Regions from separate parts of the Mesorhizobium sp. BR1-1-2 genome, predicted to be linked through region 1. Evidence: predicted binding sites of a transcription regulator. Region 1 holds the regulator's gene; the other holds the start of a gene.
What was found. Region 1 encodes LexA, which represses DNA repair genes until DNA is damaged. Its sites were predicted from a motif close to TGTTCNNNNTGTGTTCNG; they were not measured.

Region 1 (15,639 bases):
GATCACCCCTTGAGGCAAGGTGAAGCGGTCACGCATGGCACGCAGCGGATCCGCGGTGTCCATTGCCTCGATCGCTGCGAGATCGGGAATTTTGCTCATGGTCACGATGTTCCTCGGTGAGAAGAGCGCCCCGGAAAGGGGCCGGCCGTTTTGCCGCCGGGGCAAGGGCTGGCCGCATAGAGGCGCAAGAACAGGGTGAACGCCCGGTTCGATCTTTGCTCGATTTCCGGCCGAGGCAATTCCTCGAGCACTCCGACGATCCGGCGAACCTGGAGATCGCCGATCAAAAGCCGGACGTAGATGTCGGCGGCTTCGGCAGGATCGTCACAGGCGATCAGGCCGGCCCGACTTGCGGTTCGAAGCAGGTCGCCAACGAGCGGCATTATGGTATTGCGGCCGAATTGCGCGATCGACTGGCCAAGCGTGCCTGTATCGTTGACGTCGCCGGCTGCGGCGCGATTGAGCGCCACCGCCTTGTCGCCCGTCACAAGGGTCAGCAGGACTGGCCCGAGCAAGTTCAGGGTTTCGAGCGGATCGCGCGCCTGGCGAAGGGCGTCCTCCAGCAGCTTCCTTGCTTCTCCCGCATTCGCTTCGATCAAGGATCGAAACAGGACCTGCTTGTTGCCGTACCAGTTGTAGAGGGTTTCGTTCGAGGCCGATGCCCGCTTGGCGATGGCAAGCAGGGAAGCGCTTCTGTAGCCGGTTTCCCGGAGCACCGCATAGGCGGCCTCCTCTATCCGTTCACGTCGCGCGGCCTGCTTCGGCGTGGTCATTGGTGTCCCTCTTCGAAAACCGTATATTGTTATACGGTTTAGTCAAGCGAACCGGAAGCAAGGAGCGAACGAACGCAGCCCGTCGCATTCGGTGATGCCTGGCCGCTTTCCGGCAGGAAGTTGGCATTTTGGTTTCGTTTCGTTCACGAGCTGCGGAGATTTTGATCCGCCCCAAAAGGCAGCCGGCACCTGCCGGCCACACGGTTTGCAGGCTTGTACCAAGAGTGGAGATCGGCCGGGCCACAGGCCATTAACCAAAATAGTTTCAAAGAGGCTGAGAGCGCATTGACGACGGACGGCGCTGGCAGGATGCTGGCTGCAGGAGGGCCTTTCGTTTCCGCCGCCTTAACAAATTCATTAAACTTTAAATGGTTGCGGAACACAACTGGAACAGATAGTGTTTGTTCTGGGTTTGTTTTCTGATTCTGATTCCAGACCCTTCGTGCAATGCCTTTGGGGGCCGCCATGCTCACGCGCAAGCAACATGAACTCTTGATGTTCATCCATGAACGGCTGAAGGAAAGCGGCATTCCGCCGTCCTTCGACGAGATGAAGGAAGCGCTGGACCTCGCCTCCAAGTCGGGAATTCATCGGCTGATCACGGCGTTGGAGGAGCGCGGCTTCATTCGCCGCCTGCCGAACCGGGCGCGCGCGCTGGAGGTGCTGCGCCTGCCGGATTCGATCGCGCCGGGTCTTAACGCGGCAAAGAAGTTCTCCCCGAGCGTCATCCAGGGCAGCCTTGGACAGGGCGGCCTTAACAGGCAGATCAAGCCGGCGGCGCCCTCGCGCCTGCCCGCCGCCGGCAATGACGACGACGCGGTTTCAGCGGTTTCGATCCCGGTCATGGGCCGTATCGCGGCCGGCGTGCCGATCGACGCTATCCAGCATCAGACGCATTCCATCTCGGTGCCGCCGGACATGATCATGGGCGGCGAGCATTATGCGCTGGAGGTCAAGGGCGATTCGATGATCGAGGCCGGCATCTTCGACGGCGATACGGTCATCATTCGCAACGCCGACACCGCAAGTCCCGGCGAGATTGTCGTGGCCCTGGTCGACGAGGAGGAAGCGACGCTGAAGCGCTTCCGTCGCAAGGGCGCCTCGATTGCGCTCGAGGCCGCCAATCCGGCTTATGAAACACGTATTTTCGGACCGGACAGGGTCAAGGTGCAAGGCAAGCTGGTCGGACTGATCAGGCGCTACTGAGCGGGTTCGGCGTTGGGCTTTTCGGGTTTGCGGTAGGGCGGCAGTCCCCGTGCCTCGCGCGAGAATTTTCGCTGTTCGTGCCAGGGCCGATATGGCCTGTCGACGGCAAAGCTGACCTGGGCCGGTTCCGTCGCCGATTGCTGGTCGAAGAAGACGGCGGCACTTCCGTTCCGAGCGAGCTGCCGCTTGGTGATGACGAGGACCAGCGGATTGTGGCAGGGGTCGTAGCCCCCCGGGTCGTCGATGACGATCAGATCCGCATAGGCGCAGGCCCTCCAGGCATCCTTGCGATCCTCCACCTGCGCGATGATCGCCCCGGAGGGATGCCGGGCCATGCACAGGCCGGTGAAGCAATAGAAAGGCGCTCCCGCCGGAAGTTGCGCGGGATCGAAGACGTCGAACTGTCGGTCTCCGCTGTCGAACAGTTCCGGCGCGACGATGGTTTCGGATTTCAGCGCGCGTTTCCAGTTGTCGACGGTGAATTCGTTCGGACGCGCCCGGTTGATCGCGAGCTCGCCGCCGCCGATCGGCAGCGCCACCAGGCGGGCATCCTCCGAAATCAGCACGTCCGGCGTGCGCGTGTCCGAGACGGTCAACAGGCCGGCGAGCGCGAAGGGAAGTGCCGCCAGCCGCAGCCATGTCGTGGCCATCGTCGCGATGACCAGGGCGATCGCCACCAGAAGGACGGATTGCTGCGAAATCAACCCGACCGCGTCGACCGGCGAGCGTTGCGAGATCCATCCCGATATGGTGATCATCACGGTCAGTCCCTTGCCCATCAGATAAAGCGATGGTCCATCGAACCCGAACGGCATCAGCAGCGCGCTGGCAACCGCAAGGAACATCACGACGGAAACGATCGGCATGACTGCAAGATTGGCGAACAGGCTGAGTGGTGAAACGCGCTGGAAATGCCAGATGGCGAAAAGCGCCGTGGCGCTTCCCGCGATGATCGAGGTCATCGCCAGCCTACCTGTCGCCAGCAGCAATTTTCGCGTCAGGAGGCCAGGCAAGGTCCGTTGCGGCGGGGTCCGCGCTTTGTCGGCTTTGCGATCCGACCAGCCGGCATAGGCGCCGACCAGGGCCGCGGTGGCGGCGAACGACATTTGGAAGCTCGGCCCTACCACCTCGTGCGGCGACACCACGATGACGGCGATCGCCGAAATAGCCAGATTGCGCATGGTGAGTGCCGCCCGATCGAACAGGACGGCGATCAGCATCACCGCCAGCATGATGAAGCTGCGTTCGGCGGCAACGACGACGCCCGAAATGACGAGATAGGCGGCGATCGAGAAAAGTGCCGCCGCGGCCGCGTATTTCTTGACCGGCCGGCGGGAGGAAAAGTTCGGGAACAGCGCGAAGCCACCACGCAGCAGCCCCATGACGGTGCCGGCGACCAGCGCCATGTGCAGCCCGGAAATGGAGATGATGTGGTAGATGCCGGTGCGTCGCATCGCTTCGTTGATTTCGTCGGGAATCCCGGCGCGCACGCCCACGATCAGCGCCGCGGCGATCTCGCCCTCGGCGCCGCCGATGCTGTCCCTGATATGGTCGGCAATGCTTTCACGAGCACTCTCGATGGCGGCTGAAAGGGCGGCCCACAGCGGCCTATCATCGGCCGAGACGATCTTGGGATTGCCGAGAAAGAACCCGCTGGCACCGATGCCGGCGAAGTAGCTGTCGAAGGAAAAGTCGTAGCTGTCCGGCCGCACCGGCCCGGTCGGCGGCAACAGCTTGGCATAGCCGGTCACGAGCGAGCCGGCCGTCACCTCAGCCGGCACCTTGCGCGCCGAAAGGCGGACGCGCTCCGGCGCGTAGCGTAGTTTCGGCCGTGCGGTCGATGTCACGTCGATGGTCAGCCGGATGCGACCGGTCTCCATCTGGTCGACTGAAACGACGCGGCCGGTGATTTGCGTGGAGATTTCCGAGCCCAGCATCCGCGTTCCCGCCCGCCAGGTCTCGACTTTGCCGGCGAGCATGCCGAGTGCGCACAACAGCGCCGCCATGAAGCACAGATGGGTTTTCGACCATGAGCGCGAAACGAGCGCGCACAGCGCCATCAGGATCGCGATCGCGAGAGGCTTGGCAAAGCCCGGCTCCGCCGCCAGCGAAAAATAGGCCACCGATCCGCATGCCAGGAACACCGGTATCAGCAGGAAGGCTACGCCCCGATCGAGTTCGAGCTCGGCGGCTCTGGCCACTCCGTTGCGCAGGCGAGGCCATGAAGCACGACCGAACTCCCGGCGCAGGCGCGAGGCCGCGCGGACAGCAGGGACGCCAGGCGGCGCGGAAACATCCGGCGGCAGCGACTTGCCCGGCTGCTGCAAGGGCGGCGGCGCCAGCGGCAATGAGACCGGCGCGGGCATGGCAAAAAGCGAGCGTTCGCTGACGCCAGCAACGACGTCGTCGCCTTCCTCCGCGGCCCGGCCCGCTCCAGCCATCGGGTCTGCCCCTTGCGCCCTCGACACCCTATGCTACATGAACGCGCGGCGCGCGAAAGTGCGCGTGATCCGCACCCCGCTCCAGACGTTTCCCGAGAGTTGTATGTCCGACAAGGTTGTCACCCGTTTTGCCCCCTCGCCCACCGGCTACCTACACATTGGCGGCGCGCGTACGGCGCTGTTCAACTGGCTCTATGCCAGGCACACCGGCGGTACGATGCTGCTGCGCATCGAGGACACCGACCGCGAGCGCTCCACCGATGCGGCAACGGCCGCCATTCTCGATGGGCTGACCTGGCTCGGCCTCTCCTGGGATGGCGGGGCGGTGTCGCAGTTCGAGCGCGCGCCGCGCCATCGCGAGGTGGCCGAGGAGCTGGTGCGCATGGGCAAGGCTTACTACAGCTACGAGACCCCCGCTGAGCTTGAGGCAATGCGCGAGGCGGCGCGGGCCAAGGGCCTGCCACCGCGCTATGACGGAAGCTGGCGTGACCGCGACCCTTCGCAGGCGCCTCCCGGCGTCAAGGGCGCGATCCGCATCAAGGCGCCGACCAAGGGCGAGACGGTGGTGCATGACCGTGTCCAGGGCGACGTGCGCTTTCCCAACAAGGATCTGGACGACTTCATCATCCTGCGCTCGGACGGCAATCCGACCTACATGCATGCCGTCGTCGTCGACGACCACGACATGGGCGTCACCCACATCATCCGCGGCGACGACCACCTCACCAATGCCGCTCGCCAGACCGTGATCTACAACGCCATGGGCTGGGATGTGCCTTCAATGTCGCACATACCGCTGATCCACGGCGCCGACGGCGCCAAGCTGTCGAAGCGGCACGGCGCGCTGGGCGTGGAGGCCTACCGCGCCATGGGCTACCTGCCCGAAGCGCTGCTGAACTATCTGGCTCGGCTCGGCTGGAGCCACGGCGACGACGAGATCATGTCGATCCAGGACATGATCGCCTGGTTCGATATCGGCGACGTGAACAAGGGCGCCGCCCGCTTCGATTTCGCCAAGCTCGAGGCGCTGAACGGCGTCCATATGCGCCGCATGGGCGATACCGAGCTGTTCGACATCTTCATCGCCACCCTGCCCTATCTCGAGGGCGGTCCGGCGATGGCCGCACGCCTCGACGACAGGAACAGGGCGCAGTTGCTGGCAGCGTTGCCGGGGCTGAAGGAGCGCGCCAAGACGCTGGTCGAACTCGTCGACGGCGCCGCCTTCCTGTTCGCCGCGCGGCCGTTGCCGATGGACGAGAAGGCAGCCCTGCTGCTCAATGACGATGCGCGCAAGGTCCTGCGTGGCGCTCACGACGCCCTCGAGGCGGTTTCAGGCGACTGGACGGCGGCCTCGGCTGAAGCCGCGATCCGCGACTATGCGACGGCCGGCGGCCACAAGCTCGGCGCCGTCGCCCAGCCCTTGCGCGCCGCCCTGACCGGCAAGAGCACCTCACCCGGCGTGTTCGACGTTCTCGCCGTGCTTGGTCGCGAGGAGAGCTTGGCGCGCATCGCGGATCAAATCGATTAGGAGCAATCTGGCCCAAGAAGATTGGCATTGAAAGGCGCGTTTCGCAGTGCAACATTGGGCCTTGGCCCAATCTGGCACGCACCCCCTAAAATGCGGTCGCGAATACGCGCATTCGGTGACTTCGACGTGTCGCTTTGCAGAATTTGCCTTTGCCGGCATGAGGAAACAAGAAGGAGTTTGCAATGACCGAAGCTGCGACAAGACGGGAACTGGGCGGCAAGACCCAGGAAGCCACCGCAAAGCTGGAATTCGCCGGCAAGACGCACGAATTCAAGGTGCGAAGTGGTTCGGTCGGGCCTGACGTCATCGACATCGCCACGCTCTACAGCACCACCGGTGCCTTCACCTACGATCCCGGCTTCACTTCGACGGCAAGCTGCGAGTCCGAGATCACGTTCATCGATGGCGACGCCGGCATTCTCCTGCATCGCGGCTATCCGATCGACCAGTTGGCCGAACATGGCGACTTCCTGGAAGTCTGTTATCTCCTGCTCTACGGCGAACTGCCGACCAAGGCGCAGAAGGACGATTTCGACTACCGCGTGACGCGCCATACCATGGTGCATGAGCAGATGTCGCGCTTCTTCACCGGTTTCCGCCGCGACGCGCATCCGATGGCGGTGATGTGCGGCGTGGTCGGCGCGCTGTCGGCCTTCTATCACGACTCCACCGACATATCCGACCCGTACCAGCGCATGGTGGCGTCGATGCGGCTGATCGCCAAGATGCCGACGATCGCGGCCATGGCCTACAAATACCATATCGGCCAGCCCTTCATTTATCCGAAGAACGAACTGAATTTCGCCGCCAACTTCCTGCACATGTGCTTTGCCGTGCCGTGCGAGGAATACAAGATCAACCCGGTCCTGGCGCGCGCCATGGAACGCATCTTCATCCTGCACGCCGACCACGAGCAGAACGCCTCGACCTCGACCGTGCGGCTCGCCGGCTCGTCGGGCGCCAATCCGTTTGCCTGCATCGCCGCCGGCATCGCCTGCCTGTGGGGGCCGGCGCATGGCGGCGCCAACGAAGCGGCGCTGAACATGCTGGGGGAGATCGGCCATGTCGATCACATTCCCGAATTCATCGCCCGCGCCAAGGACAAGGACGATCCGTTCCGGCTGATGGGTTTTGGCCACCGTGTCTACAAGAACTACGATCCGCGCGCCAAGATCATGCAGAAGACCGCGCACGAAGTGCTGGGCGAGCTCGGCATCAAGGACGATCCGCTGCTCGACATCGCCATGGAACTGGAGAAGATCGCGCTCACCGATCCCTACTTCATCGAGAAGAAGCTCTATCCCAATGTCGACTTCTACTCCGGCATCACGCTGAAGGCGCTGGGCTTCCCCACCACCATGTTCACCGTGCTGTTCGCGGTTGCCCGCACCGTCGGCTGGATCGCGCAGTGGAAGGAGATGATCGAGGATCCGCGCCAGAAGATCGGCCGCCCGCGCCAGCTCTATACCGGCGCGCCCGAGCGGGATTATGTGCCGATCGCGAAGCGGTAAAATAAGGCAGTAGTGAGTAGTCAGTAGTCAGTAGTCAGTAGGGAAAAGAGCGGCATTTCCTACTCACTACTCACTCCTTTGATATACCTCATTACCACCTGCGCGGCGATGTCGCCTGACGGCTTGTCGGTCGTCATGCGCCGCGCGATCTCGGCGAACCCGTCCTTCTGCCATCTGCGCATGCCTGTGTCGGCGAACAGCGCTTCGAGCTGGCGGGCCAGATTGTTCGGCTTGACATATTCGTTGTAGAATTCCGGGATCAGCGCCCGGTCCGATATCAGATTGGGCAGCAGCGCCGACCAGACCGAAACGAGATATGGCGCCACGATGCGCGCAACAGGGTCGAGCCTATAGCAGGAGATCATCGGCACATCGGACAGCGCCAGCTCAAGCGAAACCGTGCCGGACGCGATCAGCGCCGCGTCGGCCTTGCCGAAGGCCTGCCACTTTCGCTCAGCGTCGAGGATGATCTCGGGCTTCTCGTCCCAGCGAGCGACCGCCGAGCGCACGACATCGGCGACATGCGGCACGGTCGGCAACATCAGCCGCAGGCGATGCCCGCGTGCCCGCAGCATCGACACGGTCTCCCCAAACGGCTCGAGCAGCCGCCGCACTTCGCTGCGTCGCGAGCCGGGCAGGACGAGCAGCGTCTTCAGGCGATCCGGCGAAAGGTCCCGCGGTTGGGCCTGCGTCCTGGCCGCCGACAGCACGCCCGCGTCATGGGTGAGGCGATGTCCGACATAGGTGCCTGGCGGTCCGCCGAGCCTGCCTAGCTCCTTCACCTCGAACGGCAGGATGCAGAGGATGTGGTCGACATAGGGCTTCATCGCCACCGCCCTGCCCGGCCGCCATGCCCAGACGCTGGGGCAGACATAGTGGATGATCGGGATGGACGGGTTGGCCGCGCGCACTTTCCTGGCCACGCGCAGCGAAAAGTCGGGACTATCGATGGTGATGAGGCAGTCGGGTTTCTCATCCGCGACCATCCTGGCCAGCTGTCCGATCCGCCGCATCAGCCTTGGCAGGTCGCGCAGGATGGCGCTGAAGCCCATGAGCGCGATCTCGCCGGCGTCGAACGGCGAGACCAGCCCGAGCGCCTGCAGATGACGGCCGCCGAGACCGACGATCTGCACCTCGCGGCCCGTCGACTGCTTGATCGAGCGCACGATGTCGGCGCCAAGCAGGTCGCCGGATTCCTCGCCGGCCACGATTGCGATCTTCAGCGCCCTGTCAGCCATGCGCCGGCTCCGCCGCTGGCAGCCCGACGATGAACAGGCCCAGCGCGTTCGCCCGCGACAGCGTGGCGGGTCCCTCCAGGATCAGCGAGCGCCCCGCTTCGACGGCAATGCCGGCAAGCCCCGCCGCATGGGCTGCCTCCACCGTCTGCGGTCCGATCGACGGCAGGTCGGCCCGCAGCTCCTGGCCGGGTTTGGCGCATTTGACCAGCACCCCGCGGGTCTTTCCGGCAAGCCTGCCATGGCCACGCAGCGCGCGCGCTCTTTCGAGCAGGCCGCTCGTGCCCTCAATGCCTTCCAGCGCGATCGCCCGGCCTCCGATCGCAATCGCCGCCTGCCCGATATCGAGCGCGCCGATGGCCTTGGCGGCCAGCCTGGCGGCCTCGATGTCACGCCAGTCGGATTGCTTTGGTTTCGCCGCGGTCAACGTGCCTTCGCCGGCCGCCAGTTCGGGAACGACCTCATGCGCGCCGACAACTTTGATGCCCCGCTTCTCCAGGCCGCGTGTCACCACCTTCAAAAGTCCGTCGTCGCCGCGCGCCAGCGCCATGATCACCGACGGCACGATCGCCAGCAAGCCGAGGCTAGGACGGATGTCGGTCAGCCGGGGCCTGCGTTTGATTTCGCCGGCAAGGACCACATGAGTGATGCCGTGGCGCTTCAGCGTCGCCACCAGTGAACCGATCTGCTCGAGGGCGAGGCTGTCGTGTTCGTATCGGAGCAACTCCTGCTGGCGGTCGGCCTCACCTTCCATCAAGAGGATGAAGGGCGGGTAGCCGTGCTCGGCCAGGCCTTGCGCGACTTCCACTGGCAGGCTGCCGCCGCCGGCGACGATGCCGACCCTGCCCCCCGGCAAGAGAACGAAATCCGCTGCAGCCGCCTCAGTCTTCGTCATCGCCGTCATCGCCATCGCTCCCCTTGAGCGATGGCACAGCATAGTGCCGCTTGCCGCGACTGGAGATGAAATCGATGATCTTCATGGCGGTCGGTGACGTGGCGAATTCCGCCTTGGCGAATTCGATGTTCTCGCCAACGGTGCGCGAGCTGTCGAATATTGTCTTATAGACCCTGCGCAGCAGATAGATCTCGGATCTTGGCAGGCCGGAGCGCTTCAGCCCGATGATGTTGAGGCCGCGCAGACTGGCCCGATTTCCCGCCGCCATGGCATAGGGAATGACATCACCAACAAAAGCCGAGCACCCGCCAAGAAAAGCGTTGTCGCCTACCCGCACGAATTGATGAACGGCGCTGAGACCGCCGATATAGACGTTGTCGCCGATTTCGCAGTGTCCGCCCAGCGTCGCGCCGTTGGCGAAGGTGGCGTTCTTGCCGACGACGCAGTCATGGGCGATGTGGGCGTAGGCGAGAAAATTACCATTGTCGCCGACCGTCGTTTCGCCGCGGCTGGTATCGGTGCCGACATGCATGGTCACGCCTTCGCGAATGGTGCAATTCTCGCCAATGACGAGCGTGGTGCGGCCCCCCTTATGCTTGGTGTTCTGCGGCGGCCCCCCCAGTATCGCCATCGGATAGACCTTGGTCGACGCGCCGATCGTCGTCGCGCCGATCACCGAGACATGGCTGACCAGTTCGACGCCGTCGCCGATCACGGCATCTGCGCCGACATAGCAGAGCGGTCCTATGCGAACGCCCTGGCCGATTTGAGCGCCTTCCTCCACGACGGAGGAAGGATGGATGGATGTGTTGATTTTCATAAGCATTCGATTTGTCAGTCGCCGGTGACCATCATGGCTGAAATCTCGGCCTCGGCGGCCTTGTTGCCGTCGACCAGGGCTTCACAGGCGAATTTGAGCAGGTTGCCGCGTTTCTTGATTTTCTTGACATGGATCTTCAACTGATCGCCGGGAACGACCGGTTTGCGGAACTTGGCATTGTCGATAGTCAGGAAATAGACCAGCGACGGCTTTTCAGTGCGAAGACTGCGGATGCAGATGGCGCCGGCAGTCTGTGCCATCGCCTCGACGATGAGAACGCCCGGCATGACCGGCTGCTCAGGGAAATGACCCTGGAAATGCGGCTCGTTTATGGTCACGTTCTTGATGCCGGTAGCGGATTCGTCGCCATCGATGTCGACGATCCGGTCGATCATCAGGAACGGATAGCGATGTGGCAGGAGCTTCATCAGCGCCAATATGTCGACTGCTTCCAGCGTCGTCGCCGCGGTCATGTCAGCCATTGCTCCCCTCGCCCTGTTTGCGGGTCCTGGCGAGCTTGCGCAGCATGGCTATCTCGCGCATGGCTTCCGCCATCGGCTGTGCCGGATAGCCGCCCCAGATCTCGCCCGCGGGCACATTGCTCATGAATCCGCTTCTCGCGGCAAGCTTCGCTCCCGACCCGATGGTCAGGTGATCCGCAAGCCCGACGCCGCCGCCCATGGTGACATTGTCGCCCACGACGACGGAACCGGAGATACCCGAAAGCCCGGCCACGATGCAGTTGCGGCCAATGCGGACGTTATGCGCGATCTGCACGAGATTGTCGATCTTGGTGCCTTGGCCGATGATCGTGTCGGACATGGCGCCGCGGTCGACGGTGGAATTGGAACCGATCTCGACGTCGTCCTGGATGATGACGCGGCCGATCTGCGGAACACGTTCCGGTCCCTTGGCACCGGCAACGAAGCCAAAGCCGTCCTGGCCGATCCGGGCGCCGCCATGGATGATGACGCGGTTGCCGATCAAGGCATACTGGACGCTGGCGCCCGGGCCGATATAGCCGTCCCGCCCGATCTGGCAGGAGCGGCCGATGACGGCATGAGGCGCAATGACGGTGCCGGCGCCAATGGACACTGCCGGACCGATCACCGCCCCGGCTTCGACGACAGCACCTTCCTCGACATGTGCGCTCGGATCGACATGGGCATGCGGCGAGATGCCGGTTTCACCGGTCATCGGCCCCGGTGTCGCCGCTGTCGGAAACAGCAGTCGTCCGACCAGCGCGAATGCCTGTTGCGGACGAGGATGTACAAGGACGGCGATGGCGGTAGGCGCCTTGCCGGCGAACTCCGCCGGGCACAGCACAGCGGCCGCCCGCAGCGACGGCATCAGCACGGAATTGCGTTTGCCATCGACGAAAACGAGTGCATTCTCGCCGCCTTCGTTGGCAGGCGCCAGCGCGTCGATGAAAACGCCGGACTGGCCGGAATCGACAAGCACCGAGCCGGTCAGATTCGCGACTTCGCCCGCCGTATACCGGCGTGATGGCGCGAAGAACACCGGATCGGTCATTCCAGAAGCTATATCCAGCTAGATCGGAACATTTTCTCCCGGATCTCAACGACCCGGGAGCATCGTCATCCGCCGGTCAGAAGCGGGTCGATATGCCGAAGTTGAATTCCTGCACGTCGTCCCTCGCTTCTTTCTTGACCGGGATCGCATAGTCGATACGGATCGGGCCGAACGGCGAAGCCCACATCAGGCCGACACCGACGGAGGCGCGCCATTTCATGCCCACGGATGATTGGTCAACCAAATCATTGGCAACCTTGCTGCCATAGAGTGTTGCCGCGTCTGCAAAGACCGCGCCGCGCAGACCGAAGCTTTCTGGAACGACCGGCAGCGGGAATTGAGCCTCTGCCGACGCGTTGAAATAAGTGGTGCCGCCAAGGTGGTCACCCGCACCGTCGCTGTCGACTGGGCCGATGCCGCCATAAGCGAAACCGCGGATCATGCGATCGGTGCTCTGGAAGTGATCGAAGATGCGGAGATCGCCGTCGCCGCCGTAGCCTTCGACATGGCCTGCGCCGCCCGAAATGAGGCCGACAAGATCGAACTGCTCGGACAGCGTCTGATAGACGCTGCCGCGTCCGGTGACCTTCACGAACTTGGCGTCGCCACCGAGGCCGGCCACTTCAACCGTGGAGGTGGCATAGATACCCTCATGCGGGTTCTTCATGTCGTCAATGGTGTTGTAGACCAGTCCCAGGCTGACCGACGACTTGATCCAAGGGCTTTGCTCGATGCCATCCAACACGGCTCGGGAAATATCGCAGTTGCCGCTGGGATCTACATCGGTGGCATCGCAACCGTCGTCTACCTCATACTTCTCCCGGGAGATATTGTACGCCAGCTGGGTCGAGATGCTGTCGGTGATCGGCAGACCGAAGCGCACCGTCGCGCCCACAGTATCGCTGTCGTAGTCGTCGTATTCCCTGGTCCGCTTGTAGATATCGAAGCCGGCGGCGATACGACGCCCGAGGAAATACGGCTCGGTGAACGAAAGGCTGTAATCGCGCGAGTTCTTGCCGCCACCCGCCGACACCTTGATGAATTGGCCGCGGCCGAGGAAGTTGCGCTCGGTGATCGATCCTTCGACCGACGGACCGGCGGTGTCGCCACCGGTCGAATAGCCGGCACCGACCGAGAACTCGCCGGTCGACTTTTCGACCACATCGACCACCAGCACGACCTGGTCCGGCGCCGAGCCGGGAACCGTCGAAACCTCGACTTTGTCAAAGTAATTGAGATCTTCCAGCCGCTTCTTCGCGCGCTGGATCAGCACCTGGTTGAACGCGTCGCCTTCGCTGACGTCGAACTCGCGGCGGATGACATAGTCGCGTGTGCGGTCGTTGCCGCGGATCTCGATACGCTCGACATAGGCCTTGGTGCCCTGGTCGATGGTGTAGACCACCGAAATCGTATGATTCTCGAAATTGCGGTCGCCACGCGGCGTCACCTGCGCGAAGGCGTAGCCAGAGCCGGCCACCTTCTCGGTCAGGGCAATGATGGTGTCCTCGACGTTCTTGGCGTTGTAGACGTCGCCCTTGTGGGTCTCGACCACCGATTCAAGCGCCTTCGAGTCGACTTCCGGAATCGTGCTTTCGACGCTGATGTCGCCGAACGTATAACGCTCGCCTTCCTGGACGGTTATGGTGACCGTGTACTTGTTGGTCGCGTTGTCGAGTTCGCCGACAGCGGATACGACCTGGAAGTCGGCATAGCCGTGATTGTAGTAGAAGCGCCGCAGCAGCTCCTGGTCGGCGCGCAGCTTGTCGTCGTCATAGACGTCGTCGCGCAGGATGAACGAAACCCAGGACGAGCGCTTGGTCGAGATCACATCTGACAGGCGGCGGCTCGAATAGGCGCTGTTGCCGACGAAATTGATCGCTGCGATCTGCGTGCGATCACCTTCATTGATATGGAAGACCACGTTCACGCGGTTGTCGCCGAGCTGCATGACCTCGGTGGTTACGGCGGCATCGTCACGGCCGATACGCCTGTAGGCGGCCTTGACCGACTCTACATCGGCGTCGAGCGCCGCCTGCGAGAACGTGCCGCGCGGCTTCAACTGTACGGCAGCCGCAAGCGCGTTGTCCTTGAGCTTCTTGTTGCCCTGGAACAACACCTGGTTAACGACCTGGTACTCGGAAACCTTGACCACCAACGTCGAACCGACCTGATTGATCTGCACATCCGAGAACAGCCCGGTGCCGAACAGCGCCTTGACCGCGCTGTCGATATCGGAGCTGGAGAAGGATTTGCCCGGCTTGATGGTGATGTAATTGCGGATGGTATCGGCGTCGACACGTTGGTTGCCGCTCACCTCCACCCTGCTGACGACAGCGGCTTCGGCCGCCGATGTGGCAACGAACTGCACTGCGAGCGCACCTGGCACGACCAAAGCCGCGGACAGGGCTGCCGCGGAAGCGGCGCTCAAAAACTTGGATGCTGCCTTCATCGGGCTTAATAACCTTTTCTCGTAGTCCCCACGGCGAGAAAACCGGACGTGCGGTAATTTCCCGTACCGTATTAACCGGATTTTCCCTACACGCAAGGCTTCTGGTTAATTTGTATTTACTTAACCCTGGTGCGTGGCTTTCGCGTCACTCATATCCCCGTGCATGGTAAACGGCGTCTCAACATCGACCATGCCGAAGCCAAATTTCTTCATGATTTCAGCACCCAAACAGATCGTTCCAGAATACGAAACCCATGAAGCCCAAAACCAGAAGCAGACCAGCCCGATAGGCCATTTCCATCATCCGTTCCGACACCGGCCGGCGGATGACGGCCTCCACCCCGTAGAACAGGAGATGGCCGCCGTCGAGGGGGGGAATCGGCAAAAGATTGAGGATGCCGATGCCCACGGACAGCAGCGCAACGAGTTGCACGAGCCATTCGAAGCCGAGCTTCGCCGCCTTGCCGGCCATGTCGGCGATCTTCACCGGGCCGCCAAGCTGGCACTTGTCCTCGCGCCCGACGACGAAGCGCTGCAGGAACTGGCCGGTGCGCTGGATGACGTGACCGGTCTCCTCCACCGCCGCGGTCAACGCGCCGGCGGGGCTGTAGGTGATCAGCCTGGGCTGGCCGAGTTCCTTGTTGTTGACGACGCCGATCACGGCCACCTTGACCTTGTTGCCGAGCGCGTCCTGCTGCTCCATCAGCTGCGGCGTGGCGGTCACGGTCACTTCCTTGCCGTCGCGCAGCATGACGAAGGTGATGCTGTCGCCGGCCCGGCCCGAAACCAGGCGTTGGACATCACCGAAGGTTTCGATCTTGCTACCGTCGACGCTGACGAATCGGTCGCCGGGCAGGATGCCGGCTTTCGCCGCCGGACTGTCGGCGGTCACCTCGGCCACCATGGGTTCCGCGACATAGCGGCCATAGGCTGAAAACAGCACCGAAAAGACGACGATCGTCAGCAGGAAATTGAACAGCGGCCCGGCCACCACCGTCGCCGCCCGCTTCCAGATCGGCTGGGTGTGGAAGGCGACCTTGCGTTCCGCGTCGGTCAGCGCTTCGATCTCTTCCGTCGACGGCTGGCTGGAGGTGGCGTTCATGTCGCCGACGAATTTGACATAGCCGCCAAGCGGTATGGCGCAGAGCTTCCAGCGCGTGCCGTGCCTGTCGTTGAAGCCGAAGAGTTCCGGGCCGAAACCGATCGAAAAGGCCCTGACGCCAATGCCGCACCAGCGGCCGACGAGAT
Region 2 (15,639 bases), on a different contig from region 1:
CTCTAACTATGTTGCCGGCGACTTTAGAAGCGGACGGACGGTGACGGTCTGCCCGGGCAGGGGGGTTGCGATGGCCGATGAAACTGGGCCAGGCGGAACCGGAGAAACCGGCCGCGGCAAGCAGCACGAAGCCGCCATCCGCGACGACGAACTTGAGCGCCGCCGGCGTGAACTTGAAGCATCGCTTGCGACAAGACGGCCGGACCGGCTCGAGGGGAAAGACGCGAAACCAGTGACCGGGTACGGTCAGGCACTCAAGCTGTCCAGCGAGTTCATCGCCGGGGTGGTGGTCGGTGCCGCCATCGGCTGGATCATCGACCGTCTGGCGGGGACATCGCCATGGGGTCTGATCGTGTTTCTGCTGCTTGGTTTTGGCGCGGGCGTGCTCAATGTCATGCGTTCGGCAGGCGTTGTGGCGGAATTCGGACAGGGCGACAAATCGCGCTCTGGCCGCGACGACAGCAAGTGACCGCCGTTCAGGCGGCACTTGGAAATAGCCGCCTTTCGACGGGCGGCATGGTAACAAGGCCGCATGCGGCACTGACGGGGTTTGAACGTGGCAGCTGACAAGGTCGATCCGATCCACCAGTTCCATATCAACAAGCTGATACCGATCGATATCGGCGGCTACGACTTGTCCTTTACCAATTCGGCGCTGTTCATGGTCGCGACCGTGGTCGTGGCCGCGGCATTCCTGTTTCTGACAACGTCGAGCCGCAGCCTCGTTCCCGGCCGGCTGCAATCGATCTCCGAAATGGCCTATGAATTCGTCGGCAACATGTTGCGCGACGCTGCCGGCACGCAGGGCATGAAGTTCTTTCCCTTCGTCTTTTCCCTGTTCATGTTCGTGCTGGTCGCCAACCTGCTTGGCCTGTTCCCTTATTTCTTCACCGTCACCAGCCACATCATCGTCACCTTCGGCCTCGCCGTCTTGGTTATCGGCACCGTGATCGTCTACGGTTTCGGCAAGCACGGCCTTGGTTTCCTCAAGCTGTTCGTGCCGCAAGGCGTGCCGGTGTTCCTGCTGCCGCTGGTGGTGCTGATCGAAGTGATCTCCTTCGTGTCGCGCCCCGTCAGCCTCTCGGTTCGTCTGTTCGCCAACATGCTCGCCGGGCACATCACGCTGAAGGTCTTCTCCGGCTTCGTCGTCAGCCTCTCGGCGCTGGGCGCGGTCGGCGTCGCTGGCTCGGTTCTGCCGCTGGCGATGGCCGTGGCGTTGACGGCGCTCGAACTGCTGGTCGCCTTCCTTCAGGCCTACGTCTTCGCGGTGCTGACCTGCATGTACCTCAACGACGCCCTGCACCCGGGGCACTAATCAAAAGTTTCCGGCGCAAGAGTTTCCAACATTGCCGCCGGAATGGAATCGCAACGGAATTTCAGATCCAAAGGAGTTGAACAAATGGACGTAGAAGCAGCAAAGTACATCGGCGCCGGCATCGCTTGCCTCGGCATGGGCGGCGCGGGCATTGGCCTCGGCAACATCTTCGGCAGCTACCTCTCGGGCGCGCTGCGCAACCCGTCGGCCGCCGATGGCCAGTTCGGCCGTCTGATCTTCGGCTTCGCCGTGACCGAAGCTCTGGGCATCTTCTCGCTTCTCATCGCGCTGCTGGCCCTGTTCGGCTGAGCCCCTGTTTGGCTGAGCCGTTATTTGGCGAAGCTATGGGAAGATTGGACAGGCCGGCCGCGAGAGCGGCGGGTCTGATATCAGGGGATAGTCCATGTTCGTGACATCTGCCTTTGCGCAAGAGTCCGCGCCTGCCACCGAGGTGGGCCACGCTGCGACGGAAGGCGACACGCATTCCGGCACAAGCGTGCCTGCCGAAGCGCATGGCATGTTTCCGCCATTCGATCCGGCGACGTTTCCGTCGCAGCTTCTTTGGCTGGCGATCACGTTCGGGCTCTTCTACCTCTTCCTGAAGAGGGTGGTGGTGCCGCGCGTCGGCGGCATCATCGATGTCCGCAACGATCGCATCAGCCAGGATCTCGATCAGGCCGCGAAGTTGAAGGGCGAGGCCGACGCCGCCGTTGCTGCCTACGAGCAGGAATTGGCGGAAGCCAAGAAGAACGCCAACGCCATCGGCCAGCAGGCCAATGATGCAGCCAAGGCGGAAGCCGAGACCGCGCGCAAGAAGATCGAGGCCGCGCTCGACGAGAAGCTCGGCGAGGCCGAGGCGCGCATTTCTTCCATCAAGGCCAACGCCATGAAGGAAGTCGGCAGCATCGCCGAGGACACTGCCTCGGCGATCGTCGAGGCGTTGGTCGGCGGCAAGGCCAGCAAGACCGAGATCGCGGCCGCGGTCAAATCCGTGGCCGGGTGAGGAGCGCATCATGGACGCCACATCTCTTGCAACGCTCTGGGCCACGATCGCCTTGGTCATCTTTTTGGCCATCGCGATCTACATCAAGGTGCCCCGCCTGATCGCCAAGGCGCTCGATGCCCGCGCCGCCAGGATCAGTAGCGAGCTCGACGAAGCGCGCAGGCTGCGCGAGGAGGCCCAGCAACTGCTTGGCCAATACCAGCGCAAGCGCAAGGAAGCCGAGCAGGAGGCCGCAGACATCGTCGCCGCGGCCAAGCGCGAAGCCGAACTGCTTGCCGCCGAGGCGCATAAGAAGACCGAGGACTACGTCGCGCGGCGCACCGCTCTCGCCGAACAGAAGATCGGCCAGGCCGAGCGTGAGGCGATCGGCGAAGTGCGCGCCAGCGCCGTCGACATCGCCGTCGAAGCCGCTCGCACGCTGCTCGCCGGCAAGATCGACGCCAAGGCGGGAGCCGATTTGTTCAAGGCCTCGCTGCAGGATGTTAAGGCGAAGCTGAACTGAGCCTTGACCGACGCAGAACAATCAAAGCCGCCTGGGCAACCTGGCGGCTTTTTTGTTGCAGAACGGGGCGAAGCGCTGAAGCAGCCAATCTCCCCCCACGAGGGGGGAGATTGGCTGTTATCGCTGCCGGCTCACTCCAGCCCCGCGAAGCTTTCTTCTTCCACCACCTCGGCACCCCCGAGCCTGAACGGCGCGAAGGACACGCGGTGCAGCCGCGCCACCGGCCCGTGCGTCTCGATCGCGGTGCGATGGCGGACCGTGGCGTAGCCCATATGCACTTCGAAGCCGTAGTGCTGGTGATGGCTGCCGCAGCCGCACATCATGCGGTCGCGCATCACCTTGGCGACGATCGAGGCGGCGGCGATGGATTGCGAGCGCTGGTCGCCCTTGATCAGCGCGCGCCCCGCGCAAGGCAGGCCCGGCGGCACGTCGCGCCCATCGGCAAGCGCGAGCTTCGGCCGCACCGGCAGGCCGGCGACCGCACGGCGCATCGCCTCCAGGCTCGCCTTGAGGATGTTGCTGCCGTCAATGCCCTCGGCGCTGACCGAAGCCATCGACACGCCAAGCGCGGAGCCGATGATGCGCACGAACAGCGCCTCGCGCTGCAAGTGGCTGAGCCGTTTGGAATCGTCGAGGCCGTCGGGGATGTTGGCAGGGTCGAGCACAACCGCAGCCGCCACCACCGGTCCGGCCAGCGGGCCGCGTCCGGCCTCGTCCATCCCCGCCACCGGCCACAGGCCTTCGGCCATCGCCTTCGTCTCGAAGGAGAAATCGGGTTTCTCGACGATTTCGAAGAGAGGCGGAGAATCAGAACGCGCGCGAGCCATGTTGCGGCGAGGTTCGCATCGGCTCTGATTCTCCGCAAGTCCCTCCGGGTCGGGTGGGGCGCCGGACCGGGAGGGCACCGTCTGCAGGCCGGGGCAGGCCGGACGGGATTTTTTCGCCAAGGCGGCAAACAGCCGTGGTCGTTCAAAGCAGCATCAACTGCTCCTGGTCCTTGCCGGCGGCGACGAACTGGTCGGTCCGCAGCGTGCGCCGCTCGGCATTGAGACCGAGCCGCTTGGCGGTGATCTCGAAGCGCCGGCCGATCTGCCAGGCGTAAGGACCCGCGCCCTTCATGCGCTTGCCCCATTCCGAATCGTAATCCTTGCCCTCGCGCATCGAGCGGATCAGCGACATCACATGGCGATAGCGGTCGGGATAGTGGCGCAACAGCCAGTCCTTGAAGATCGGGCTGACCTCGAGCGGCAGGCGCAGCACGACATAGCCCGCCTCGCGTGCGCCGGCATGGTGCGCCGAATCGAGGATGCGTTCCATCTCCTGGTCGGTCAGCCCGGGGATGATCGGTGCCACCATGACCGAAGCGGGGATGCCGGCATCCGCAAGCTGCCTGATCGCCTCCAGCCGCTTGCTCGGCGTCGAGGCGCGTGGCTCCATGGTGCGCGCCAGCATGCGGTCGAGCGTCGTCACCGACAACGCCACCTTGGCGAGGCCCCGTTCGGCCATGCGTGACAAGATGTCGATATCGCGCGTCACCAGAGCGGATTTGGTGACGATGCCGACCGGGTGCCCGCGCGCCTCCAGCACTTCGAGGATCTCGCGCATGATCCGGTACTGCTTCTCGATCGGCTGGTAGGGATCTGTGTTGGTGCCGATGGCGATGGTCCGCGGCTGGTAACCGTCCTTTGACAGTTCCTTGTCAAGCAGGCGCGCCGCGTCCGGCTTGGCGAACAGCTTGGATTCGAAATCCAGCCCCGGCGACAGGCCCATGAAACTATGCGTAGGCCGCGCAAAGCAGTAGACGCAGCCATGCTCGCAGCCGCGATAGGGATTGATCGAACGGTCGAAGGAGATGTCGGGCGATTCATTGCGGGTGATGATGGTGCGCGGCTTCTCGACCTGTACCTCGGTCTTGAAGGGAGGCAGTTCCTCCAGCGAGTTCCAGCCATCGTCGAAGACATGCCGGCTGACGGGCTCGAACCGACCGGACGGGTTGATGCCTGCCGACCGGCCGCGGTTGCGGTCCGGACGCACGCGCATGCCGCTCTGCTCGATCATCGCGTTGGCCATCTCGGCTCGTCCTGCTCCGAAGGCGGCAATGTCGGCGCGCATGATCGGTTCCATCTTCGCCCGCTCCCAGGGACTGTCCATGTTGCTTCGAATCGCTCTGCTCATGAATTTAATCCTATTTGCCGAAAGAGAACAAAGCAAGAACTTTCTATGGTGCACCGCAAAAACTGGCGCTGCGTTCCGCTTTCCGCTATTCGGCAAACGATGCTCACCGTTCTCATCGAGACCCACAATGACGAGGAGGGCCTCGCCCGCACGCTGGCGACGCTGATCGGCGGCGCGGTCGAGGGCGTGGTGCGCGAAGTCATCGTCTGCGACACCGGTTCCACCGACCAGACCCATCGCGTCGCCGAGCATGCCGGTTGCCAGTATGTGACCGACGGGGTCGCGGCGGCCATTCGGCATGCGAAGGGCGATTGGCTGTTGCTGCTGGAACCGGGCGCGCGACTGGTCGACGGATGGATCGACGAGGTCGTTGCGCATACCGCGAAGCAAACCATGGCGGCGCGGTTTTCACGCACACGCGCCGGCCGCGCGCCATTCCTGGCCCGGATCTTCTCGGGAAATCGGGCCTTGGCCGCCGGGCTGCTGATCAGCAAGCGCCAGGCCGCGTCCTTGTCGAAAGATGCCGGCAGCGCCGAGGCCCTCGCTCGCGGCCTGGCGACCAAGCGGCTGGATGCCGAAATCTGGGCCGCTCCGGCAAAACAAGAGCACCGCCCGTCCAAATGATTTTGCAGCTGCTCTGTCTACGTGCGTTGCACATGTGACGCGCAGCTAGCTTCCGATCACGCGGGTGCCGGCGCGCAGGCCGCGGCTGATGATGGAAGTGGTTTGGGCGTCTCGCGGCCCTGGCGCCGACGTTTCCACGGCGAGCCGGTCATTCGCCAAAACGCATCTCCACAGGCATCCAGCGAAGGCGACGTCTGGCTTGACGCTGTGCCTTGCTTTCCGCGTCGTAGTCGACAGGGATCGGTTCCTGACTGAACGACCGTTGATCGTCCAGGGCGTTGATGATGACGATTGCCCTGGCATCGTCCTCTCCGGCGATTGCGGCGGTATAGACGCCGCATTCGCCGCAGATCAGGTAGTCGGCCGTCCCCAATCCAAAACGGTATTTCTTCAATCGCCGGACGTCCTTGACTGAGATGACCAGCCTGCCGTCCGGATCGGCGACGGCGCGCGAACCATGCCTGGTACAGAACGAGCACTGGCAGGCGCGGACCTCGATTTTCGATGGATCGAGCTCGGTTGAAAATCGAAGGCGTATGTTGCCGCAATGGCACCCGCCACCATGCACAGTCATCGCATCCATCCCGTCGTCAACGGCGATGGCCGCCGCCGCGAGACGATACGTCCTCCCGCATCCGGTTTGGAATGGCCTTTAGAAGGCGAAGGTGGCGTTCTGCCTGGCAAACGTGGCGTGAAACCCGCGCTTTGCCTCGGCCTTCACGGAGCCGACATGCCGCGCCGCAGGTGCTCGTCCAGGCGCGGCATGATCTCGACGAAGTTGCAGGGCATGTGCCGGTAATCGAGCTGCGCCTTCAAGATGCCGTCCCAGGCATCCTTGCAGGCGCCGGGCGAGCCCGGCAGCACGAAGACGAAGGTGGCGTTGACGACGCCGCCGGTCGCCCGGCTCTGGATCGTGGAGGTGCCGATCTTGTCGTAGGAAATGCGGTGGAACACCTCGGAAAAGCCGTCCATGCGCTTTTCGAAGATCGGCTCCAGCGCGTCCGGCGTCACGTCGCGCCCGGTGAAGCCGGTGCCGCCGGTGGTGATGACGACGTCGATGTCCTTGTCACGCGACCACGCCAGAACCTTGTCCTGGATCTTGTCGCGGTCGTCGGTGACGATGTCGCGGGCGGCGAGGATGTGGCCGGCTTCCGCGATGCGGTCGGCCAGCGTCTGGCCGGACCTGTCGTCGGCAAGGCCGCGCGTGTCGGAAACGGTCAGCACCGCGATGCGCACGGGGATGAAGGAGCGGCTTTCGTCAATCCTGGCCATGGGCATCTGCTTCCGCTGTCATGCTGCGCGTCGCGGCGACGAACCAGTCGGGTTGCCGGGCGCGGATGTCGGCTGCCGCGCGCTTGGCGACGTTGCCGGTCTCGAACAGGCCGAAGCAGGTGGCGCCCGAACCCGACATGCGGGCAAAGCCAGCTCCGGCCTTGTTCAGCACCGAAAGCGCCTTGCCGATCGCGGGCTCTATGGCGCGGGCCGCCGGCTCGAGGTCGTTGCGGGTGATCTCCAGCCAGTTGCGCAGGCCGTGGAAGTCGACCACGCGCGGCAGCGGCGGCAGCGCTTCATTGTCGCGGCGGGACAGCGCGTTGAACACGTCGGCCGTCGAGACCGCCTTGCCGGGATTGACCAGGACCAGTCCGAGCGCCGAGAAATCGGGTACGAGCGACAGCACCTCGCCGATGCCGCGTGCAATCAGCGGCCTGGCCGCCAGGCACATGGGAATGTCGGCGCCGAGCGAAAGCCCGATCCGCGCCAGCGCGGCATCGTCGATGTCGAGTTGCCAACTCGCCGCAAGCCCGCGCAGAACCGCTGCCGCATCGCTCGATCCGCCGCCGACGCCGGAAGCGACCGGCAGGTTCTTTTCAAGCTTGATCGAGACCGGCGGCGTGCCGCGAGGACCGGCCGCCTGCCGCAGCGCGTCACGCGCCCTGAGCACCAGATTGCTGCCGTCGAGGGGAACATCCGGAGCGTAGCGGCCGGACACGCTGAAATCGTCGTGCTCGGCAAGGGCGATCTCGATCCTGTCGCCAAAGCGCGTGAACACCGCCAGGCTTTCGATCAGATGGTAGCCGTCATCGCGCCTGCCGGTGATGTGCAGGGCGAGGTTTATCTTGGCGGGCGCCGGCCACATCCGGACGCGCTGGCCGGATTCCAGGCTCTCGATTGCGAGTGAAATGAGGATCAGTCCTTGGCCAGCCGGTACTCGCCGGTCTTCGGATCCTTCACCAGCGTCCCCATCGCGCCGTTTGCCGTCTGCTTTTCGGTGCGCCGCACCTTGGCGGTCACGCGCTCGGCCTCGCGGATAAAGGTGCGATAGCCAAAATAGGCGGCGATCCCGACGACGGCGAAGAAAATGATCTGCGGCATATCAAAACTCCTCCCACGCTGGGCCGGCGAAGGGCGGCCGGTCGGGTCGGTTGGCGCATGTCGTCCAAAGGCGGTTCCTGGAGAAAAACGACATGCATGGAACTTCGGGGTTCATGGTAGACGGTTTTACCGGGTTTTCAAAGCCCGAAGCGCGCCCACAAGGCGCGCTCTTGCGCCGCATCGATCACGCCGCCGGTGGCAGCGGCGGCAATGTCGGGCGCCGAAAAGCCCTTGCTCGAGCCGAACAGCCCGAAGCGGCCGAACAAACCGCGCGGCGCCGAGATCAGCTTGAGTTGGGTTTTCGCCCCGAACCGCGTCTTGAGCACGGACCGCATGTCGCCGAGCGCATCGACAAGCCCAAGCTCCAGGCCCCGCTTGCCGGTCCAGAACAGGCCCGTGAACAGGTCGGGATCGTCCTTGAGCTTGGTGCCGCGCCGCTCCTTGACCAGATCGATGAAGGTTTCGTGCACTTCGAGCTGCAGCGCCTTCAGCCGTTCGATGTCTTCCTTCTTCTCCGGCTTGAATGGATCGAGCACCGACTTGTTCTGCCCCGCCGTGTGGACGCGGCGCTCGACGCCGATCTTCTTCATCAGCTCCGGGAAGCCGAACGAGGCCGACACCACGCCGATCGAGCCGACGATGGACGACGGATCGGCGAAGATTTCGTCGCCGGCAACCGCGATCATGTAGCCGCCCGAGGCAGCGACGTCCTCGACGAAGACCAGCACCTTTCTGTTCTTCTCGATCGCCAGGTCGCGGATACGCTTGAAGATCAGCCGCGACTGCACCGGCGAGCCGCCGGGCGAATTGATGGAGATGGCGATCGCAGGCGCGTCGAAGGAAAACGCCTTTTCGATCAGCCCGGCGGTGGAGGCAAGCGACAGGCTCGGACGGAACGGGCCGCCGCCCGCCAGGATGGTGCCGTGCAACCGGATAACCGGAATGGTGACGACCGTGGAACGCCAGGATTTCGGCAGCAGGCGGTTGAAAAGGCGTTTCACTGAGGTCGATCTCCGCTCGATGGGTTGCCAGCATGTAGGAATTTCAAGGCCAACGGCAATGCCGCGGCCATCGCGGCCAGGTTGTGTCAATCTCCGAACAAGGAGGCGAGGCCGTTGTTGATCATCTCCGTCCGTTCCGACGGGCCGTCGCCCGTCTGCGCGTGAAGCATCAAAGGCGGCCGAATGGCGAGTTTGCCGCGCGCTCCGAGCGTTGCCCTGACGATGATGCGGATCGCCGCGGCATCGGGGCGGGGATGCACGGCCAGCATCTCGGCGTCGCCGAAGCGGCCCGCGATCGCATCGAGAAGCGAACCGAGTTGCTCGGGCCGCGCGATGACGGCAAGCCCGCCACGCGGCCTGACCACCGCTGCGGCACTGCGGATCCAGCCCTCTAACAGCCCGTCCTCCATGACATGCGCTTCCTTTCTCAAGCGCTCGGGCGTGGCGCGGTCCTGCGCGGCGTTGAAGGGCGGATTCATGATGACGAAATCGAAATCATTGTCGCCGAGGCCGGCCGCCGTCCTGGCGCGGCCCGAAAGCGCGACATTGGCGACGAGCACGCAAGCGCGGTCGGCGAGATGCGCGTTGCCGGGATGCGCGAGCGTGGCCGCGGCGAAAGCCGCCATTTCCGGCGCGCGTTCGACCAGCACGGCCCGGGCCGTCGGGCAGCGCGCCAGAACGGCAAGTGCCGCGGCGCCGGCGCCGGCGCCGAAATCGGCGAGACGCCCGCCGAACGAGGATGGCACGGCAGCCGCCAGCATCATGGCGTCCATGCCGGCGCGATGGCCGCCATGCTTGGGCTGCACCAGCCAGAACCGGCCGCGATGGAAGGCATCGACCGTGTGGGCCGGCGTGTCCGGGGCGAGGGCGGCTGGCGCGGCGGACATTATTTTTGGCGGATCTCGTTGGCGATGCCGGCATCCGTCAGGATGCGCCGCGCGGCATCGGCCTTGTCGGCGTCGACCATGACGCGCCGCGGCAGGATGCCGAGGGAGCCGTCGAGCACGCTCATATTCTGGTCGGCCACGAAGCAGCCGATGCCGGCATCGCGCATCAGCGATTCGACGAAGGAGATGATGACGGCGTCGTTGGTGCGAATGAGCTCTATCATCGGACGAAACTCTCAGTTTGCCGCGTTCATGTAAACGCATGCGGGGCCCGAAACCAGAGTAGCCGCGCCAATTCGCCACTTGCCGTGGCCGCGTTCGCCGCCCTAGAGTCCGTAACGGAACCAAGGGTGCCGTCGCACGCGTTACATCAGACGGGAGAGTTTGTCGTGGGTGTCGTTCTCAACATCGAAAATGGAAAGCGGGAACCCGCCTCCATCAAGGATCTGATCGACCTGACGGCGGCCGACATGGGGCGCGTCAACGAATTGATCCTGTCGAAGGCCGGATCCGATGTCGAGATGATCCCGGAGGTCGCCAACCACCTGATCTCGTCGGGCGGCAAGCGGCTCAGGCCAATGCTGACGCTCGCCGCCGCACAGATGTTCGGCTATGCCGGCGAGGGTCACGTCAAGCTCGCCACATCGGTCGAGTTCATGCACACGGCGACGCTGCTCCACGACGACGTCGTCGACGAGAGCGGCATGCGACGCGGCAAGAAGACGGCCCGCATGATCTGGGGCAACCAGGCGAGCGTGCTGGTCGGCGACTTCCTGCTCGGCCAGGCATTCCGCATGATGGTCGATGTCGGTTCGCTGGAGGCGCTCGACATCCTGTCGAGCGCGGCCTCGATCATCGCCGAGGGCGAGGTCATGCAGCTTGCCGCCGCCAAGAACCTGGAGACCACCGAGGACGAGCATTTCGCCGTTATCAAGGCCAAGACCGCTGCCTTGTTCTCGGCTGCCGCCGAGGTCGGCCCCGTCATCGCCCAGGCGACGCGCAACGACCGCGCCGCCTTGCGCTCCTACGGCATGAATCTCGGGCTCGCCTTCCAGCTGATCGACGATGCGCTGGACTATGGCGGCACCAGCAAGGATCTGGGCAAGAATGTCGGCGACGATTTTCGCGAGGGCAAGGTGACGCTGCCGGTCATTCTCGCCTACCGGCGCGGCAGCAAGGCCGAGCGCACCTTCTGGAAGCGGGCCATCGAGGACAATGTCACCGATGACGCCGGCCTCGAAAAGGCGATCGGGCTGATGACCCACCACGGCGCGATCGCCGACACGATCGGGCGTGCCCGTCATTTCGGCGAGATCGCCCGCGACGCGCTGGCGCCGCTGGAGGCGACGCCGCAGAAATCGGCGCTGATCGACGTCATCGATTTCTGCATCAGCCGGGTGAACTGAGCCGCTGCCCTTCACGCAGGCCTCCTTTGGCTCGTGCTGGGGAGAAATCCGTGAATCCGTCTCCGCCGCCTCGACAAGCCGCCTCGCTGCAAATTATCTATAAAACATGGCAAAGGGCACGGACGAAACCATCGCGCTGCGCATCGGCAAGGTTCTGGCGGATCGCATCATCTCGGGCGCGATCGAACCCGGCGCGCGGCTGCGGCAGGATCACGTGGCCGAGGAATTCCACACCAGCCATGTTCCCGTGCGCGAGGCCTTTCGCCGCCTCGAGGCGCAAGGCCTCGCCGTCAGCGAACCGCGCCGCGGCGTGCGCGTGGCGGCTTTCGACCTCGGCGAGGTCAAGGAGGTCGCCGAAATGCGGGCGGCGCTCGAAGTTCTGGCGCTGCGCCACGCGGCGCCGCATCTGACCTCGGCTATTCTCGATCGGGCCGAGGAGGCCACCAAGGCCGGCGACAAATCCCGGGACGTCAGGTCGTGGGAAGAAGCCAACCGCGCCTTTCACCGGCTGATCCTGGCGCCATGCGGCATGTCGCGTCTTCTCGCCACCATCGATGACCTGCACGCCGCAAGCGCCCGTTTCCTGTTCGCCGCATGGCGCTCGGAATGGGAGACCCCCACCGATCAGGACCACCGGGCGATATTGGCCGCCTTGCGGCAGGGCAACACCGAATCGGCCGCGGCGACATTGGGGCGGCACGTGCAATGGATTGGCCGCAAGCCGGTCAGGACCGCCTCCGGCACCACGCGAGAGGCCTTCGCGATCGTGGGCTAACCGCCCATGCGCAAGGCATGCCTTGCCATCGTCCGAAAATTGTGGCTTCGATAATAGATCGAAGGCAGAAATTATCTATAATTTTGAATCGACCAAGGGAGTCCCTATGACCGACATCGCGTTCTCGTCCGCAAAACCGTCCTTCAGCCCGCTCCGGCTTCAGGAGCGATCGCTCGGCTGGCAGGCGGGCGCCGTCGTGCTCGGCACCCTGTTCCTGGCGCTGTCCTCCTATATCGAGGTGCCGATGGTGCCGGTTCCTGTGACGATGCAGACCTTCGCCGTGACGCTGGTCGGCGCGCTCTATGGCTGGCGGCTGGGCGCGATCACCATCGCCGCCTGGCTGGTCGAGGGTGCGGTCGGCTTCCCGGTTCTGGCCGGCGGGGCTGCCGGCGTACAGCATTTCGTCGGACCGACGGGCGGCTATCTCTTCGCCTTCCCGGTTGTCGGCGCGCTGGTCGGCTGGCTGGCGGAGCGCGGCTGGAACGGCGGCAGGGTCGTGCTTGCCTTCGTCGCCATGCTGCTCGGCAACCTGCTGTGCCTTGCCCTTGGCACGGCGTGGCTTGCCATCATCATCGGCGCCGAGAAGGCTGTCGCCTTCGGGTTCCTGCCGTTCGTCCTTGGCGGCCTGCTCAAGTCGGCGCTTGGCGCCGCCACGCTGATGGCGCTCCCGCGCGGCAAGGCGAAATAGCTGGCGCGGATGCGACAGGCTTTCCCTGTCGGCCTTATGCGCCGGGCCTGCCAAGGCTGCGAATGGAACGGCCTGTGCAGTGCGGTGGCGTCGGTGGATATCACGACGCACGCCTGCGGCGCCCCGCCTGCCGGCAACTCCTGACGCCGATGCGCCGATTTCGGGCTGAAAACCGTTCTTTGCCGGCATGGTTTGTTAATCGGGTGACCCGATTGTGAATTCGAGGCGGATTGAAGCGTGACCCCAAAAAGGCCATGCTTTTCTCCGAAAGATCGAATCTACGTCGATCCCGCTGACGCGGAGATGGCGCCTGGCTGAAAGGGATACGATGCAGCAGGGACGTGCGCGCTGGCTGACAAGGCTGGCACTTGTGACGGGCATGGCGATTTCGGCGCTGCCGGCCCATGCCAAACAGACCACCGAACCGGTGAAGATCACATCCTTCTCGGGAGCCTATCTGGCTGCCCGGATCGCCGAAGGTGACAACGACCTCGACAACGCCATCGCCTATTACAAGCAGGCCCTGGCCTTCGATCCGAGCGACACGGGCCTGCAACAAAGCCTGATGCTGTCGCTGATCGCGCAAGGCCGCTTCGACGAATCCCTTGTCTATGCCGACAAGCTGAAGGAAGTTCCCGACGTCGAACGGTTCTCGCGTCTGGCGCTGGCGGTCGATTCCTTCCACAAGAAGGATTTTTCCAAGGCGCAGTATTGGCTGAAGCTGTCGCTGGAATCCGATCTCGACCGGCTGATCTCCGGCGTCATGTCCGGCTGGGCCCAAGAGGGCGCCGGCGACCCCAGCGAGGCGATGGCATCCATCGACAAGCTGCAGGGGCCGGACTGGTTCGGCCTGTTCAAATCCTTCCACCGCGCGCTGATCGCCGACGCGTCCAACATGCCTGAGAAGGCCGACGCGATCTACGCCGCGACCATGCAGGACACCGCCGCCGGCAGTGCGGCTCCCGAAACCTGGATGCGCAATGCGCAGGCCTATGCCTCGTTCCTGGCCCGCAAGGGCGACACGGCCAAGGCAGTATCGGTGCTCGACCAGGCCGAGGCCTTTTCGCCGGGCAAGCTGGAAATTGTCGCCTTGCGCGACAGGATCAGCAAGGGCGACAAGATCCCGCCCTTCGTTGCCGGTCCGTCCGACGGAGCCTCCGAGATACTGCTCGATCTGGCGACCGCGCTCAATCGCGGCGGCGGTGAGCCTTTCGTCAGGCTCTATCTGCAATATGCGCTGGCGCTGAAGCCCGACAGCGATGCCGCCCTGGTGCAGCTTGCCGCCGTTTCCGAACAGCTGAAGGACGGCGAGGGGGCCATCGCGCTTTACCGGCGGATACCGGATACCTCGCCGCTGAAGGAGCTTTCGGACTTACAGCTTGGCCTCAACCTTGCCGATCTCGATCGCCATGGCGAGGCGATCACGCATCTGAAGGCCTTCGTCGATGCGCATCCCAACGACATGCGCGCCTATCTGGCGCTTGGTGGGGTCTATTCGTCGAAGGAGGATTTCCGTTCCGCCGCCAATCTCTACGACAAGGCCGTCGAGGCGCTGAAGACGCCGACCGCCGCCAACTGGAATATCTTCTACCAGCGCGGCATCGCCTATGAGCGGCTGAAGGAATGGCCGAAGGCCGAGCCGAATTTCCGCAAGGCGCTGGAATTGCAGCCCGACCAGCCGCAGGTGCTGAACTATCTCGGCTATTCCTGGGTCGACATGAATATGAACCTGAAGGAAGGCCTGGCGATGATCCAGAAGGCCGTCGATCTCAGGCCGAGCGACGGTTACATCGTCGACTCGCTGGGTTGGGCCTATTTCCGCCTCGGCAGGTACGATGACGCGGTCCGCGAAATGGAACGCGCGGTGTCGCTGAAGCCGGAAGATCCGGTGCTGAACGACCATCTCGGCGACGCCTATTGGCGCGTCGGCCGCAAGCTGGAAGCCACCTTCCAGTGGAACCAGGCGCGCGACCTGAAGCCGGATCCCGACGTGCTTGCCGCCTTGCAGCAGAAGCTGATGAAGGGCCTGCCGCCGATCGAGTCCAACACGGCGCAGGAAACCCCCAAGGTCAAGCCGGCGCCGGCCGCGCCGAAGGGCTAAGATGAAATGATGTTGCTCGCGAGCGGGGCCCTTGTCGGGCCCCGTTTTCGTTGGCGGCTGTCAGAACAGCTTGCGGTAGACGACGAAGCCCGAGCGCTCGCCGATCCTGTCGTAGAGCTTCATGGCGGTGTGATTGGTCTCATCCGTCAGCCAGTACACCCGGCCCGAACCGGCCGCTTGCGCCCGCTCGTAGACGCCCTCGATGAGAGCCCGGCCGATGCCTTTGCCGCGCAAGGTCTCGTCGGTGAAAAGATCCTGCAGGTAGCAGTTCGGCGCGATCGCCGTGGTGCTGCGGTGAAAGAGGTAATGGACAAGGCCGACAAGCTGGCCCTCGCCTTCGGCAACCAGCGCATGCACCGGCTCATAGGCGTCGAAGAAGCGCGACCATGTCATGGCGGTGATCTCGCTTGCCAGCGCCGTCTCGCACGAGCGCCCGTAAAACGCGTTATAGCCGTCCCACAGCGGCAGCCATTGCTCGAAATCCTGGCGCGTGACCGGGCGGACGGTGATGGAGTGGGCATGGCTGACCTGTTGTCTGGCGAGGCGGAGTTGTGAGCGTTCACCAGAAGGCACGCGCTCATGGCCGGCAATGGGCCAGCCGCTCGCAAAGCTTTCGACATGCCTCGCGACGCCCGCGCCTTGCTTGACGCTTCGCCGCCGTGTCTCTAGGACGGGGCCGCAAGTCAGCCCTTGCAGCCGAGGCCCCCGTGACGATTGAAATCTCGACGATTGAAATCCCCGCCCATATGCATCCCAGCCGCTCCTTTCAGGGGCTGATCCTGACTTTGC

Region 2: the regulator LexA is predicted to act here: its motif matches at 5,019-5,036, upstream of LB551_RS13865 (PA0069 family radical SAM protein).

What each region holds. Positions count from the first base shown of each region.
Region 1 is NZ_JAIUID010000014.1:92,294-107,932, forward strand. Features, by position in the region: gene kynU (kynureninase) at 1-99, opposite strand, end outside; gene LB551_RS24470 (TetR/AcrR family transcriptional regulator) at 102-773, opposite strand; gene lexA (transcriptional repressor LexA) at 1,239-1,979, shown strand; gene LB551_RS24480 (ComEC/Rec2 family competence protein) at 1,973-4,420, opposite strand; gene gltX (glutamate--tRNA ligase) at 4,524-5,948, shown strand; gene gltA (citrate synthase) at 6,131-7,459, shown strand; gene lpxB (lipid-A-disaccharide synthase) at 7,519-8,697, opposite strand; gene LB551_RS24500 (LpxI family protein) at 8,690-9,589, opposite strand; gene lpxA (acyl-ACP--UDP-N-acetylglucosamine O-acyltransferase) at 9,576-10,409, opposite strand; gene fabZ (3-hydroxyacyl-ACP dehydratase FabZ) at 10,424-10,891, opposite strand; gene lpxD (UDP-3-O-(3-hydroxymyristoyl)glucosamine N-acyltransferase) at 10,884-11,942, opposite strand; gene bamA (outer membrane protein assembly factor BamA) at 12,019-14,391, opposite strand; gene rseP (RIP metalloprotease RseP) at 14,609-15,639, opposite strand, start outside.
Region 2 is NZ_JAIUID010000005.1:275,663-291,301, forward strand. Features, by position in the region: gene LB551_RS13835 (AtpZ/AtpI family protein) at 71-469, shown strand; gene LB551_RS13840 (F0F1 ATP synthase subunit A) at 557-1,315, shown strand; gene LB551_RS13845 (F0F1 ATP synthase subunit C) at 1,400-1,624, shown strand; gene LB551_RS13850 (F0F1 ATP synthase subunit B) at 1,719-2,318, shown strand; gene LB551_RS13855 (F0F1 ATP synthase subunit B) at 2,329-2,820, shown strand; gene LB551_RS13860 (ribonuclease HII) at 2,952-3,647, opposite strand; gene LB551_RS13865 (PA0069 family radical SAM protein) at 3,790-4,944, opposite strand; gene LB551_RS13870 (glycosyltransferase) at 5,095-5,619, shown strand; gene LB551_RS13875 (hypothetical protein) at 5,768-6,013, opposite strand; gene moaB (molybdenum cofactor biosynthesis protein B) at 6,337-6,891, opposite strand; gene LB551_RS13885 (4-(cytidine 5'-diphospho)-2-C-methyl-D-erythritol kinase) at 6,878-7,756, opposite strand; gene LB551_RS13890 (hypothetical protein) at 7,807-7,992, opposite strand; gene LB551_RS13895 (S49 family peptidase) at 8,130-8,993, opposite strand; gene LB551_RS13900 (methyltransferase) at 9,080-9,880, opposite strand; gene LB551_RS13905 (DUF2007 domain-containing protein) at 9,880-10,104, opposite strand; gene LB551_RS13910 (polyprenyl synthetase family protein) at 10,270-11,286, shown strand; gene LB551_RS13915 (GntR family transcriptional regulator) at 11,393-12,061, shown strand; gene LB551_RS13920 (biotin transporter BioY) at 12,168-12,749, shown strand; gene LB551_RS13925 (tetratricopeptide repeat protein) at 13,078-14,850, shown strand; gene LB551_RS13930 (GNAT family N-acetyltransferase) at 14,911-15,360, opposite strand; gene LB551_RS13935 (glycine--tRNA ligase subunit alpha) at 15,597-15,639, shown strand, end outside.